Regions from separate parts of the Chryseobacterium sp. 2VB genome, predicted to be linked through region 3. Evidence: riboswitches for the same ligand, from Rfam matches in the RefSeq annotation. Region 3 holds a riboswitch; each other region holds the start of a gene.
The links. A riboswitch is a leader RNA that binds a small molecule or an ion and turns the genes downstream of it on or off. The one in region 3 is predicted to bind S-adenosylmethionine.
Positions count from the first base shown of each region.

Region 1: linked by a shared signal. The riboswitch ahead of FFS26_RS11070 (alpha/beta fold hydrolase) and the one ahead of FFS26_RS08465 (TonB-dependent receptor plug domain-containing protein) in region 3 are both predicted to bind S-adenosylmethionine.
Region 2: linked by a shared signal. The riboswitch ahead of FFS26_RS04105 (SusC/RagA family TonB-linked outer membrane protein) and the one ahead of FFS26_RS08465 (TonB-dependent receptor plug domain-containing protein) in region 3 are both predicted to bind S-adenosylmethionine.

Region 1 covers NZ_SCNC01000009.1:152,822-156,256, forward strand. The annotation lists gene FFS26_RS11065 (MGH1-like glycoside hydrolase domain-containing protein) at 1-1,392, opposite strand, end outside; SAM riboswitch class I at 1,581-1,687, shown strand; gene FFS26_RS11070 (alpha/beta fold hydrolase) at 1,749-2,687, shown strand; gene FFS26_RS11075 (ACT domain-containing protein) at 2,693-3,435, shown strand, end outside.
Region 2 covers NZ_SCNC01000003.1:3,063-6,497, forward strand. The annotation lists gene FFS26_RS04105 (SusC/RagA family TonB-linked outer membrane protein) at 1-1,552, opposite strand, end outside; SAM riboswitch class I at 1,636-1,734, opposite strand; gene FFS26_RS04110 (type II 3-dehydroquinate dehydratase) at 1,979-2,386, shown strand; gene FFS26_RS04115 (hypothetical protein) at 2,451-2,888, shown strand; gene pckA (phosphoenolpyruvate carboxykinase (ATP)) at 2,939-3,435, opposite strand, start outside.
Region 3 covers NZ_SCNC01000006.1:173,576-177,010, reverse strand. The annotation lists gene FFS26_RS08470 (alpha-amylase family glycosyl hydrolase) at 1-678, shown strand, start outside; SAM riboswitch class I at 940-1,044, shown strand; gene FFS26_RS08465 (TonB-dependent receptor plug domain-containing protein) at 1,138-3,435, shown strand, end outside.

The DNA of each region.
Region 1 (3,435 bases), on a different contig from region 3:
ATCACTCATATTCCACTCATAGGCAGGAAGCTGTCCGTTAGGATGCATATACCATTCTTTCGTAAGCAGCAAAAGCTGCCCTTTGGCAAACTCTGCATCGATGATGGAAAACGGAACACAGTGAAACGCCAGATCCCATGTGGCATACCATGGATACTCCCATTTATCGGGCATAGAAATAATATCCTTATTATGGAGATGATTCCATTCCGTATTTCTTACATATTCGTTGAAATTTCTTGGGGCTTCAAAGTTGGGATCACCTTTCAGCCATTTTCCGATATTATAATGATAAAACTGTTTGTTCCAGAGAAGTCCTGCAAAAGCCTGTCTCTGTACATTTCTCTCATCTTCGTTAACGGTATCGCTCTGAATTTCCTGATAAAACTCTTCAGCTTCAGCCTGCCGGGTATTGAAAATTTCATCAAAGTTTTCAAAAGGCTCATCGGCTTCATCCGGGCACAATCTGAATTCAAAAACCTTTGATTCTCCGGCTCCGATAAGCTCATCAATCAGAAAAGAAGCCTTTGTTCCTCTTTTTTCGGGATTTACCGTATCCGTTTGATGGATAATATAATTATTGATTCCGTCTTTGAAATAGGTGTTTTCAACTGCAGGAGCTCCGTAAAGCTTAGAAGTATTGGTTTCATTATCACAAAATACACTTTGTGCATTTGAATTTCTGGAATACAGCTTCTTTATCGAAATACTGTCGTGGGCAATATTGATACTTCCGTCATGAGAAGCATTAAGTTCTGCCTTATAGGTGTTGTATCCCCATTTCCAGTTATTTCTGAACCATGCTGTAGGTGCCACCACGATAGGTGCCTCATGCTGGCTTCGGTTACAGACTGTCACCCTGGCCAGAATATCATTGTGATCGGCTTTACAATATTCTATGAAAATATCAAAATATTCATCATTATCAAAAATCCCGGTGTCGAAAAGCTCATACTCAGGTTCCTTTTTGCTGCGTTTTCCATTTTCAGCAAGAATGTCATCATAAGGAAACTCATTGATCGGGTACTTGTACAGCATTTTCATATAGCTGTGGGTAGGCGTATTATCCAGGTAATAAAAGATTTCTTTGATGTCTTCCCCATGGTTTCCCTGAGGATTGCTCAGGCCAAAGAACCGTTCTTTTACCATTTTATCTTTCTTGTTCCAGAATGAAAAAGCAAAACATAAAAGCTGCTTTACATCGGAAATTCCGGCAATGCCTTCTTCACCCCAGCGGTAGGCATAGCTTTCGGCATTATTATGATTGGTGAAATTCCAGGCATTCCCGTTCGGGCTATAATCTTCACGTACATTTCCCCACTGCCGGTTGCTTACATAAGGTCCCCAGTTTTTCCATTTGGTATCTTGTAATCTATCTTTTTCGGCGGTCATATGGCATCATTTTTCAATACGAAGTTAGTTTTTTTGAGAAGTAATTCCAATTTTTTTCATCTGAACAATTATTAATATGGTCTTGGAATACTTGTATTTAAGGGCTTTTTTAAATATTAAAATAATTTTTTTTTGAAATTAAAAGAAAAGAACTACCTTTGCACCATTCGTTCATTCAAATATTGAAAATGTTATCAAGAAAGGTTGAGGGATTAGACCCTATGAAACCTTAGCAACCCTTTGCGCAAGCAAAGAAGGTGCTACGTTCTACCAAATAATTTTGGACAGATAACTCACTGAAGTTCTTTTTCAGCCATTTCCTGTGGCATTTTCAATTGTATTAAAATTTAATAGAATTGAAAACAGAACTAAACTATATTAATCTTACGTATCAAACTCATTCCCAAAAGGAATACCATATCCCGTTGAGCTATCAGCTCTTTGGGAAAGATCTGTTTACAGCCCCTGTTATCTTAATCAACCATGCTCTCACCGGAAACTCAAATGTATCCGGAGAAAAAGGCTGGTGGAAACAGCTGGTAGGGAAAAATCAGATTGTTGATACCGATCAGTATACCGTTCTGTGCTTCAATATACCAGGAAACGGATATGACGATTTTTTAATTGAAGATTATGAAGACTTTACTCCTTCAGATATCGCTGCGATATTTCTGAAAGGGCTTGAAGTTTTACAGATCAAAAATTTATATGCCATTATAGGAGGCTCTCTGGGAGGAGGTATTGCCTGGGAAATGCTTGCCCAGCAGCCGGATCTTGCTGAGATTTTTATTCCTATTGCCTGCGATTACAGAACGCACGACTGGCTTCATGCACAGTGTCTGGTTCAGAAATTTTTATTAAATGATAAGGAAGAACCATTACAGAAAGCAAGAATTCATGCCATGTTGTGCTACAGAACACCGCAGTCGCTCAATGACAGATTTCAAAACCAATATAACCAGGACAAACAACGCCTGGAATCAGAAGACTGGCTGGTTTATCATGGTAATGCGCTAAACGAAAGATTTAGTTTGAAAGCGTACAAACTGATGAATCATCTCTTAATGAATATAAATGCTGCTGATACAGCACTGGAGAACATTCAGGCACGAATGCACATGATCTCCGTAGATACAGACTTATTCTTCCCGGCTTCTGAAATCCGAATGTGTTTTGAAAACTTAAAAGAGAAAAATAAGGATGTTTCTTATCACGAGATCCAATCTATACACGGGCATGATGCCTTCCTAATGGAATATCAACAATTAAATAATATCATTAAAAACATTTTATAGAAGTAATGAAAAATGCTAACGAAATAAAATTTTTGAAGAACAGATCAATCGTCAAATTTGAAGGAGAAGATTTCCTGGGAGAAATCGGGATTGACGGACGAATTTTTAAAGCGCTTACTTTGGCGCGTATCAGTGTAGGAGTAATCTCTCAGCAGGCCATAGAAAACGGAATTTCTATTCTGGTTCATGAAAATGATGCAGAAAAAGCAGTTGCCTGTCTTATTGATGAATTTGAGGCAGAAAGAAAATCAGGAAAAGTTTCTCAGATTTATAGTATCAATAATGTTTCTGTGATTGGTTTTGTTGCAGAAGATTTCAATAAAGTTTTTGCTGAGCTGGCAAGAAATAATGTTTTCCCGTTACTTTTAAATCAGGTGGCAGGAGAAAACAGAGTCAATATCGTAGTGACCTCTTCGCAGGATGAAAAAACAAGAAATATCATAGAATCTGAAATTTTCAAAAAGCCAAAGACCGTTCATCTGGCCATTATTGGTCACGGAAACGTAGGAAAAACCTTGATAGAACAGGTACTTGAATCTGCAGAAGAAATTAAAAAACGTAAAAAAATAGACCTTAAAGTAGTTGCGGTAGCCAATTCAAAGAAAATTGCCTTCAACAAAAAAGGGTTTGATGCCAATTGGGGAGATGAGGTTTTAACAGCTGAAAGACCGTCAAATGTTGAAGAACTGATTAATTTCTCCAACGAAAATCAACTGGAAAATCTGATCGTTGTGGATAACACAGCAAG
Region 2 (3,435 bases), on a different contig from region 3:
GCAGTGAAAACTGACTTCTCGTTCCTGAAATCGTCTGATAATCGTATTTGTAGAATTCATGACCTGCTAATGCATTAACGTGATGCTTTCCAAACTTTTTATCATACGTCAGAATATTGCTGGTTGTATAGGAAAGTGTTCTGGTATTGGTCTTCGTCACCGAACCTCCAATTTCAGCACCTTGCCCAAGTAATGGATTTGAATAATAATGTCCGTTATAATTCACCAGATCAACAGAGAAGCTTGTTTTGAATTTTAACTCCGGCAAGAAAGTGAATTCCATGAATCCTTTCCCTGAAAAGTTATCTTCTTTATTTTCGTTTTTGTCCAATGGCAACGTTGCAGCCGCATTTTGGTTCTGAAGTGCATTCGTAGGCCTGTATTTTCCAAAATCATAGATCGGATTTCCGTCGGCATCCAAAACGTAAGTGCCGTCTGCATTTCTTTCATAATAAGGATAGAATGAAGGAATGAATCTTGCCGCATTGATGATATTACTCGCTTTTGAATCCGAAGAAGTAGGCGCCTGCTGAATACTGTTCGTATAGCTTAAATTTACTCCAACATTCAGCCATTTTTTAACTTCGGAATTAATTTTCAGCCTGGTATTATATCTTTTAAAACCAGATTCAATGGCCATACCTTTGTCGTCCAGATAACCAAGGGAAAAGAAGTAATTACTTTTCTCACTTCCTCCGCTGATATCAAGATCCATCTGGTTTCTTGAGGCCACTCTCTGTAAAATATCTCTCCAGTCGTCATTCCAGAGTGGTGATGCTCCCGGTAATAGTTTTCCATCTGTTCCTACCGGTTTTGGATAAGCAGTTCCATAGGGATTGATCCCAAGGGTAGAAACAAGATTATCTGTTGCCATCTGAGCGGCCTGCTGAGAAGAAACTTTACCAGACTGATATCCGTTTCGTAATGCTTCCCAATATAATTGAAAGTACTGATCTGTGTTTACCTGTTCATAATCTTTGACAGCTCTTCCTGAGAATCCCTGGCTGATATTAAAATTAACTTTTGCGTCTCCTTTTTTTCCTGATTTTGTAGTGATGATGATAATTCCGTTTGCCCCTCTTGAGCCATACAAAGCACTTGCTGTAGCGTCTTTCAAAACACTGATGGATTCAATATCACTTGGGCTGATAGAGTTAATATTTCCGTCAAAAGGAATTCCATCCACTACATATAAAGGATCACTGGAAGCACTGATAGAACCGATTCCTCTGATTCTGATAGTAGAAACCGCACCCGGCTGCCCTGAGGCACTGGTCGTCTGAATCCCTGCAACCTGCCCTTCCAATGCTTTGGTAATATTGGTTACAGGTCTGTTATTGATTTTATCACTGGAAATGGTGGCTACAGAACCGGTATAGCTGTTTCTTTTTGCTTTTCCATAAGCTACCACAACTACTTCATCAAGCTCCTTTTCATGAAGACTATCTTTTTTCGCCCTGGAATTCTGTGCACTTACACTGGTGACTCCAAGAAAAAAAGCAGCAACCGAAGGTATCCAGGCTTTAGAATTAAATAAATTTTTACTAATCATAATCAATTTTATTTACCATATATTAAAATTTTGCCCTTTGCAGAAAAGTCAGCAAAGGGCATCGATAAATACGATAAACCAAATGCTTATTTTTCCTTAAAAGGCTGAATGTAACACCTTGCCCTAAGGGTAGGTTGTTAAGACTTCACAGGGTCAGTTCCCTCCATCTTTCTTTATAAGCCGATCGAAATATGGTTGCAAAGCTAAAAACTTTTAGTCTACAAAACAAGTAGACTTATTTATTTTTCATGATAATATTTTAATAATTAACATAAAATTTTAATAAAACCCATTACAATAAGGAGTTGCGACTGTTATCATTTTTTCACACATGACAAATATCATTATCAATAATTCAATGGAATAAAAATTCAGCATCACTTAATTTTTATGTAATTAATTAAAAAAACTTTTTAATTTTATAGAATGAAAGTTTTAATCATCAATGGCCCTAACCTCAATCTGTTGGGCACAAGAGAACCGGAAATCTATGGAAGTGTTTCTATGGAAAGTTATTTGGAAAATTTAAAATCCGAGTTTCAGACTCATGAATTAAAATATTATCAGTCTAATATTGAGGGAGAACTTATCAACAGGCTTCAGGAAGATGACTTCGATGCAGTAGTGATCAATCCCGGGGCTTACACTCACTATTCATATGCGATTGCAGACTGTTTAAAAAATATCAGAAAACCTAAAGTAGAAGTTCATATCAGCAATATCTATAAAAGAGAGGAATTCAGACAGAAATCTGTAACAGCAGCTAATACGGATGCAGTCTTATCAGGCTTTGGAATGGATGGGTATCGGTTGGCCTTATTAAGTTTAAAATAACTTATACTTTTTTATTTAACCACGGATTTCACAGATTTTCATAGATGATTATGAAAAATAATTTATGAAGATAAAGGATAAGATTTACTGTAAAAGCATTGGGGTAAATTCCAGACAATTAACAAAAAGAAAATCTTATATCGTTGAAGAAATAAATGCTGAAAATATAAGAATCTGGAATGATGAAGGAAAGCTCAGATGGTATTCTAAGTTTTATTTCTGCTTGGAGAAAGAACCGGAAATTATTTCCATTCATATTGATGATGAAATAGTAGAGGATACTGAATCTGCAATAGAAGTCACCATTGAATTTTCTGACAAAACAAAATATTGGATGACCTTCACTACTCCAAAGTATTTAAATAAAATATTGGACGGAAAGTCTTACTTTTCTTCAAAGCATTTTATGATTATAAAATATCTGACTGAAGAATCAATCAAATCAACAGTCCTGAAACTGGATGAACAGAATGAATTGATTGAAAGTTGTAAAAAATACTAATAAGAAAGCCTCATCAGTGATGAGGCTTTTTGTATGTTGATTGGTAACTATTAGATAGTCTGTTCCTGCAATTGAGGTCCTGAAGCAACTAATTTCTTACCTTCTTCAGTATTACAGTACTGCTCAAAATTCTTGATATATCTTGAAGCAAGATCTTTTGCTTTTTCTTCCCATTCTGAAGCACTTTCATAGGTATCTCTAGGATCTAAAATACCTGTAGAAACATTTGGTAATTCAGTAGGAATTTCAAGGTTCATGATCGGAACCTGAGTTTTAGGAGCATTATCAATAGAACCGTCAATGATGGCATCAATGATTGCTCTGGTATCTTTCAGAGAAATTCTCTTTCCGGTACCATTCCAACCTGTGTTCACCAGATAAGCTTTAGCTCCGTGCTCCTTCATTTTACCGATTAATGTTTTAGAATACATTGTTGGGTGCAATGTAAGGAATGCTTCACCAAATGCTGGAGAGAAAGATGGCTGAGGTTCAGTAATTCCTCTTTCAGTTCCAGCTAATTTTGAGGTATAACCGCAAAGGAAGTGGT
Region 3 (3,435 bases):
AGCGGATGCAGAACCGATGAGAAACCTGTTGCATTTACGCTCGGATATGATACTGATCTGAATAGAAAGGCGGTCTACGATACATGGGCTAAAATCATCAACATCAGAAACAGTCATCAGGTCTTTAAATCGAAAACCTATAGTATAGAATCCAACAATCTTACGAACGACCCCAATGGTCTGATCACAAGAATTTATGTATATGATGCCTCTATTACAACAGGAATAAAGAATGTTGTCGTATTGGCCAATTACACGACTTCCGCACAGAATGTAGTGCCTTATTTCCCATACACAGGTCAATGGCAGAACCTGATGGATAACAGTATTTCGAATATAGTTTCCACAACGGCTCCGATCTCTTTACAGCCTGGAGAATTCAGAATCTTTGGAAATTATGCAGGTGCGTTGTCTACTGTAGATACCAATGCAGCCAATAAATTATCCCTTCAGATTGCAGATAATCCTGTCCGCAACGGAATCGCTCACCTCGTTTTCAATAAAGCAAAAAATGGGGAAATTTCAATTTTTGATATGACTGGCAAAAGAATGGATTCTTTCAAACTCGATAAAGAGAGCGGAACTTATAATGTGAAGGTTGATTATCCGGCAGGCACGTATCTGGTACAGTTGAAATCAGAGACAGGAACAGCCATTCAAAAGATGATTATTAAATAAAACAAAAGGTGAAGTTGCCTAGACTAATAAAAAATATTGAATATCTTAAAAAACCATTAAGAAGGATTAAGAAATAAAGTATAGTTAAGGTTAATCATTCTGATTTTTAAGCTCCTTTTAATACTCTTAAATTCTTATTAAATCTTAATGGTTCAAAAATAAAAAGTTTAAACAAGTTCCATACAAAATAAAAGGCAAATTTGCGGATCAGCAGATTTGCCTTTTTTTGTAAGTTCAGAAAAATAGTCTACTTTTGCAGTAGATTTATCAAGAAAGGTGGAGGGATTTGGCCCGGTGAAACCTTAGCAACCTGCACAATTCCAGCGTGTAAAGGTGCTAATTCCAACCCTTTGGGAGAGATAATTGAAGTCAATACTCTATATGAATTCCATTTCTTGAAGTCTTGTGTATCTGCGGAAAGATCCGTCAGATTGGTAGTATTAATTGGCAAGAACAAAAATGAAAAAATTAAGCACAGCTGTACTATTGCTTGGAGCAATTCTGGTAGCTGCTCAGGAAAGTGAGGAAAAAGGAAAACAGATCGAAGATATTATCATCGTCGGAAACCGTAATGTCAAAAGAACAAAGCTGGAGACACCGGTTCCTGTAGATGTAATTAATATTGACAAAATCCAGAGAAGTTCTCCCCAAATGACTGCTCAGGACCTCCTTAGTTATGTGATTCCATCGTTTAATGCAGTGAGACAGTCTGCTTCTGACGGCACAGAGCATATTGATCCCGTAACGTTAAGAGGAATGGGCCCTGATCAGGTTCTCGTATTGCTTAACGGAAAAAGAAGACATACAACTTCATTGGTCAATTATCAGAATACCGTAGGAAATGGTTCTGTAGGAACAGATTTGAGTACCATTCCTGTAATTGCTATTGACAGAATAGAAGTGTTACGAGACGGAGCTGCTGCACAATATGGATCTGATGCTATTGCCGGAGTGATCAACATTATTCTTAAGAAAAATGCCGGAGCTTCAGCAAGTCTTACTTACGGATTAAGTGGAAGAAATGATGGAGATACTTACCAGGCAGGAGTTAACTATGGTGCTTCATTAGGAAAAAAAGACGGTTATATCAATCTTTCCCTGCAATTAAGCCACAGAGGAAAAACCACAAGAACTCAAAATCACGATCTGGATATTTTCGGAGATAATTTTGCGTATGAATTTGCAGGTGACGCTGAAGCGGTAAAAGCAGCCAGAGCTGCGGATGATGCCGAAATTGAAAAAAGAGGGTTGACCCGTGATGATTTTAATTTTCAGATCGGAGATGCCCAGATCAGACAGGGACAGTTGTTTTTCAATTCAGAATACCCTTTTAATGATCATTTTAAACTCTATTCTTTCGGAGGTTTCAGTATTAAAGAAGGAGAAGGTTTTGGTTTCAGAAGACTGCCAAGCGAAAAGTCTAATGTGGTTTCATCCATTTATCCGAATGGTTTTCAGGCGGTTCTTGGGTCTCAGGTATATGATGTTTCCTATGCTGTAGGTGCAAAATATAATGTTAACAACTGGCTATTTGACCTAAGTAATACGTTCGGGAGCAATACCTTCAATTATAAGGTAAGCAATACCAATAATGCTTCTCTGGGAGCAAAATCACCCACAAGTTTTTATGCAGGCGCCCATAGTTTTCTGCAGAATACCATTAATCTTGATGTTTCCAAAAATATAAACCGTTTCAATATTGCTTTCGGTGGTGAGTTCAGGTTTGAACAATACCAGATCAAAGCTGGTGATGAAGCTTCTTATACCCAATATGATATCAATGGAAATGTGGCCACTGAAGGATCAACAGTGCTTGGTGCAGGCGGATCTCAGTCCTTTATCGGATTTTCTCCCAACAATGCCTTGAAGAAAGACAGACATTCCACCGCAGTATATGCAGATGTTTCCTATGATTTGGATAAAAAACTGAATATTGATGCCGCTGCCAGGTTTGAAAATTATTCAGATTTCGGAAACACCTTGAATGGAAAACTCGCTGTACGGTATGAGTTTGTAAAAAACTATGCAGTAAGAGCCGCTGTTGGGACAGGATTCAGAGCACCATCATTGCAACAGCAGTATTTTAATAATTCCTATGCGGATATTTCTACTTCCGGTTCAAAGATTGTTACCAAAGGAATATTCAGCAACGATAGTGAAGCTGCCAGAATTCTTGGATTTGATAAACTCAAACAGGAAACTTCTGTCAATGCAAGTGCTGGATTTACTCTGAAGCCATTTAATAAGTTGACTATTTCCATAGATGGATACTGGATCAAAGTAAAGGACAGAATTGTGATTACCAGCAATATTACAGACCCAAGATTAGATCAGTTTAAGGTAGAAAGCGGAAGATTCTTCGCCAATGCTATTGATACAGAAACGAAAGGAGTAGATGTAGTGGTTTCCTATGACTGGATTCTTGGGAATGGAAAATTAAATATGAATCTTGCCGGAAACTATACGGAAACAAAAATCACAGATTTTCATTTTCCTGAAAATTTAGGAACGCCTCAGGATCAGTTTTTTGGTCCCGATCAGATCAATATCATTGAAACACTGTCTCCAAAAACAAAAGCTTCATTAGGATTAAATTATGGAATCGGAAAATTCAGTTTTCTCGTAAGAAATACCTATTTTGGTAAGGTAATAAGAGATGGTTATCCGTTTGGAGACGTGCAGGAATTCTCACCAAAAGTAGTGACAGACATCAGCGTTGGGTATGATATCACCAAAAGTATCAATTTTACCGTAGGA